2 regions of the Ruthenibacterium sp. genome follow, and region 2 is predicted to be linked to the other one. Evidence: a T-box and tRNA genes for the amino acid it is inferred to sense, from the RefSeq annotation. Region 2 holds a T-box; the other holds one or more tRNA genes.
The links. A T-box is a leader RNA that pairs with one kind of tRNA and senses whether it is charged. The one in region 2 lies ahead of tyrS (tyrosine--tRNA ligase), so its partner is inferred to be a tRNA-Tyr.

Region 1 (2,453 bases), on a different contig from region 2:
TTTTGCGGGACGGCGCGTTACAGCATTTCACCGTCCTCGTCGTCCGTCATAAATTCGCGGCTGCTCACGCGTTTTGCCATGCGCTCAGCCTCCACCATGTCGGAGAGCGTTTCCTTTACCTGTGCCGCGTCCTTCACCCAGGCGATATCGAACTCCGGCGTGGACTTATCCGCCGAGCAACAATGGATGGTGCCAAGGCCGAACATACGCTCCCACAGCGAGCGGCGCAGCGTCACGTCCATAATGCGGTACAGGCGCACCTCATCCTCCTGCGTGTTCAGCATGCCGGTGTGGATGAGCAGCTTTTCTTTTGTCAGCGTATATTTCGTAAAAGTCCATGGCAGGCCGAATGCGATGCGTTTTCGGTCGCTCCAAACGATGCCGCCGTTGTCTGCGTTTTCCATAGCCAAAGCCCCCTTTTGGTGTTATTGTACCAAGCCGGTGCGGCAAAATCAACCAAAGCAGAAAATTTGTGTCGGACATTTTGTCTGCCGCCCAAGGAAACAGCGCGTTTCAATTGGTGTTTTCCGGAACCAGCTTCCCAAAGAGACTGGCGGACAGCCCGCTCTTTGGTTTTTATGAGAGCTTCAGGGACAGCGAATAATTGCAGGGGATCATTCTTTAAAGGTTTTTTCTACCAGCCCGGCGTATTCTGCGTAAGCACAATGATTCTTCAGTTCTGTGAGGCATTCGGCAATGCGTTTGTAATATCAGTAGTGTTCCTGTTTATCTTTTTGGTTGAATCTTTGCCATAACCGCTCTCCGTAAACAAGCTGATCCCGGTAAAGGGAACGGATATTGGAAAGCTTATCGCCGAGCGTTAACATTTTTACTTCTATGGAAGCGTCCCTCAAGTGATCTATTGTTTCCTGCTTACGGATTTTCCAGGTCGATCCGGCAGGCAGATCTTCTCGTTTGTTTTCGCTTTCTGCAGCGACCAAAGCGGCGATCCTTTCCCCAAAGGCTTCTTGAATGCATTCTGTTGTGGCGGCGGTATCCTCCACGACGTCGTGCAGAACAGCGGTTGCTATGACTTCTTCATCCGTTGTCAGAGTGCCTACAATAGACGCAGCCTCCAAGGGATGAAGAATGTAGGGGACCTGCGTACCCTTTCTCACCTGGCCGTTATGAGCCTTTACTGCGTACACGATTGCTTTGTTTAATATTTCTCCCATGTTTATACCGCCTTTTTCCGGTGAGATGACAGCAAAAATAAAAAAGTTGCATTCCAAAAATGAAATGCAACTTTTTTGGTGGGAGAGGATGGATTCGAACCATCGAAGCGAAGACGCAACAGATTTACAGTCTGCCCCCATTGGCCACTCGGGAACTCTCCCATATTCAATAAATGGAGCTGGTGGACGGATTCGAACCCCCGACCTGCTGATTACAAATCAGCTGCTCTACCAGCTGAGCTACACCAGCGTGGAAATCGGCTTGCCAGCTTCATATCCTTTATATGCGCCCAAAAGAAGAATCATGGCGCTTAAATATAATATCAATTCCTCCGGCCTTTGTCAAGCCCCTTTTTTACCGGACGGAGAAAACTTTTACGGGAGCGCGGTACGCGCCTTTCCTCTTGCTTTTTTTGCCGCGCGGCTCTAAGATAAAAGAGGAAGAAAAGCGCCGCGCAGATGCGGCACGGCACACAACTGAACAGAGAAAGTGAGAGAACAGGAATGGGACCCTCTAAAGTATATTTTACAGACATGCGTGCGCTGCCGGGCACGAACCTGCAGCAGAAACTCAAGCGGCTGATCCTCAAAGCGGGCATCGGACAGATCGATTTTCAGGATAAATATGCCGCTATCAAAATCCATTTCGGCGAACCGGGCAACCTTTCTTACCTGCGGCCCAATTTTGCAAAGACCGTTGCGGACGCCGTGAAAGAGCTGGGCGGCCGCCCGTTTCTGACAGACTGCAACACGCTGTATGTGGGGCGCCGCAAAAATGCGCTGGACCATATCGAAGCGGCTTATGAAAACGGGTTTTCGCCATTTTCCACCGGCTGCCAGATCATTATTGCAGACGGCCTGAAGGGGACGGATGAGGTGGACGTGCCCGTGCGCGGCGGCGAATACATCCGGGAGGCCCATATCGGCCGCGCCGTGATGGATGCGGATATATTCATTTCGCTGTCCCACTTCAAAGGGCACGAGAGCACGGGCTTCGGCGGCGCCATCAAGAATATCGGCATGGGCTGCGGTTCGCGCGCAGGAAAGATGGACATGCATTGCGCGGGTAAGCCGGACGTGGACAAAAGCGTTTGCCGGGGCTGCGGCGTGTGCATGAAAAACTGCGCGCACGGAGCCATTGCTTTTGATGAAAACCGCAAAGCGGGCATCGACCACGGCAAATGTGTGGGCTGCGGCCGCTGCATCGGTGCATGCAATTTTGACGCCGTATACAACGGCAACGATTCCGCCAACGACGAGCTGAACTGCAAGATGGCC
Region 2 (2,453 bases):
CGCCGTCCACGGAAATGCCGCCCTGCTGCACCAGGCGCCGTGCTTCCCCTTTGCTGGGCGCGAGGCCCGCGGCAACGAGCAGGTCGAGCACGGAGGCCTTTCCGTCCGCCACAAGCGCCGCGTCCACAACGGTGGCGGGCATATGCTCCGCATCCATTTCACCGCTGAAAAGGCGTTTTGCTGTGGCAATGGCTTTTTCGGCGTCTTCCTTGCTGTGCACAAGGCTCGTCAGCTCATAGGCCAGCAGTTCCTTCGCCTTGTTCACGTCGGAGGCGTTGCCCATGTCAATCGCGTCGATCTCCTTGACGGGCACACCGGTGAGAAGCTTCAGGCAATTTTGCACCTCACAATCGTCTATGTTGCGCCAGTACTGGAAGAACTCGTACGGGCTTGTTTTTTCGGGGTCCAGCCAGACTGCTCCTTTTTCGGTCTTACCCATTTTTTTGCCTTCGCGCGTTGTCAAAAGCGTGAACGTCATGCCGTACACATCGCGGTTATCACATCGGCGGTTCAGCTCCACGCCGCCGATGATATTGCTCCACTGGTCATTTCCGCCGAACTGCATTTTGCAGCCGTACTCCCGCGCCAAGTGCAGAAAATCATAGCTCTGCATCAGCATATAGTTGAATTCCAGGAACGTGATGCCTTTTTCCATACGTGTTTTGACGCACTCGGCGGTGAGCATCTTGTTGACAGAGAAATGCACGCCGATCTCCCGCAGAAAATCCACATAGTTCAGGCCGAGAAGCCAGTCGGCATTGTTCGCCATGATGGCCTTGCCCTCGGAAAAATCGATGAATTTGCTCATCTGTTTTTTAAATTCGTCCGCGTTGTGCTGGATCTGTTCCTGGGTGAGCATTTTGCGCATGTCTGTTTTGCCTGTGGGGTCACCCACCATCGTGGTACCGCCGCCCAGCAGGACAATGGGGCGATGCCCCGCCTGCTGCATGTAGCGCATGATGATAAGCTGCATGAAATGGCCCACGTGCAGGCTGTCCGCCGTAGGGTCAAAGCCGGTATAGAAAGTGATTTTTTCTTTGCCCAACAGCTCTCGAATGGATGCTTCGTCGGTGGCCTGCGCGATAAGACCGCGCTCTTTGAAAAGATCGAATACGTTTTCCATGGAACTTCCTCCTGTGTTTTGCGGCAGAAGACATACAAAAAAGCCCTCTGCCAAAATAAATTTGGCAGAGGGCGGATATCCGCGGTACCACCTCTGTTCACCGGCTCCTCGCGGATGCCGGCCTCCGTGTGTCCAGTAACACACTGCGCTTTAACGGGCGCACCCGGCAAGGCCTACTGAATCACTTGTTCAGCCCGCTGCTCAGGGATGTATTCGCCATGCGCACCGCTCCCCTTTTCACCAAACAGAGGTTCTCTTTGCCGGCGCTTTCACAGGTACTCGTTCCCGTCGCTGCATTTATGGATTATAGTATAGCCAAAATACGCGCGGCTGTCAAGCCTTTGCCATCCGAAGCATTTCCCGGGCATTCGCCAGCGCCAGTTCCGTAATTTTATCGCCGGAAATCATGCGCGCCAGCTCCTGCACACGGCCCTCCCCGCTCAGTGCGTCTATTTCCGTATAAGTACGGTCTTCACTGACGTTTTTTCGGATGAGCAGGTGGTTATCTGCCTGCGCCGCGATCTGCGCAGTATGTGTGATGCAGATGACCTGTCTGCCCTGCGCCGTCTGCTTCAGCTTTTCACCGATGCGCCCTGCCGCCAGACCGGAGACCCCGGTGTCGATCTCATCGTAGATCACAGTGCCGATATCATCTTTATCCGCTAATGCGCTTTTGACAGCCAGCATGATGCGCGAAAGCTCGCCGCCGGATGCGATCTTTGCCAACGGCTTGGGCTCTTCGCCCGGGTTCGTAGAGATGTTGAATTCAACGGAGTCCTGTCCGCTGCCCGCCAGCGGGCCTTTTTTGTGTGACAGCGTGAAGCGGATGCCGGGCATGTTCAAAAAGCGCAGCGCGTCCGTGATCTGCGCGTTAAAGCGCTCAAAAGCCTCCAGCCGCGTCTGCGTCAGGGCGTCTGCCAGCGTTTTTGCTTTATCGTACAAAGCCGCCTGACGGTCGTACAATTCATCCAGCCTTTGCGCGCCTGTCTCAATACCGTCCAGTTCCGCCGTGGCCGCATCCAGATAAGCAAGGATATCCTGCACATCCCCACCGTATTTCTGCTTCATGCGATAGATAAGATCCAACCGTTCCTCCACAGCGTCCAGCGCCTGCGGGTCAAACTCGCAGCGCGCAAGGATATCGGCAATGTCGCTTGCCGCATCCCGGGCCGTATAATAAAGCCCGCTCATCTGCTCAGCCAACGGTGCAAAATCCTCAGAAAGACTGCTGATGCTCTCCAGTGCCGTGGCGGCACTGCCCAGCATTTCGCCCGCGCCGGGAGCATCCTCTGCACCGCTGAGCGCGGCGTAAGCAATGTTCAACTGTTCC

Region 1: it encodes a tRNA-Tyr, which carries the amino acid that the T-box ahead of tyrS (tyrosine--tRNA ligase) is inferred to sense. The anticodon was not compared.

Annotation. Positions count from the first base shown of each region.
Region 1 is NZ_JAFOIN010000117.1:125,667-128,119, forward strand. It holds gene IIY41_RS13840 (PH domain-containing protein) at 18-404, opposite strand; gene IIY41_RS13845 (HD domain-containing protein) at 711-1,175, opposite strand; tRNA gene IIY41_RS13850 (tRNA-Tyr) at 1,252-1,337, opposite strand; tRNA gene IIY41_RS13855 (tRNA-Thr) at 1,350-1,425, opposite strand; gene IIY41_RS13860 (DUF362 domain-containing protein) at 1,680-2,453, shown strand, end outside.
Region 2 is NZ_JAFOIN010000092.1:30,352-32,804, forward strand. It holds gene tyrS (tyrosine--tRNA ligase) at 1-1,123, opposite strand, end outside; T-box leader at 1,188-1,424, opposite strand; gene recN (DNA repair protein RecN) at 1,457-2,453, opposite strand, start outside.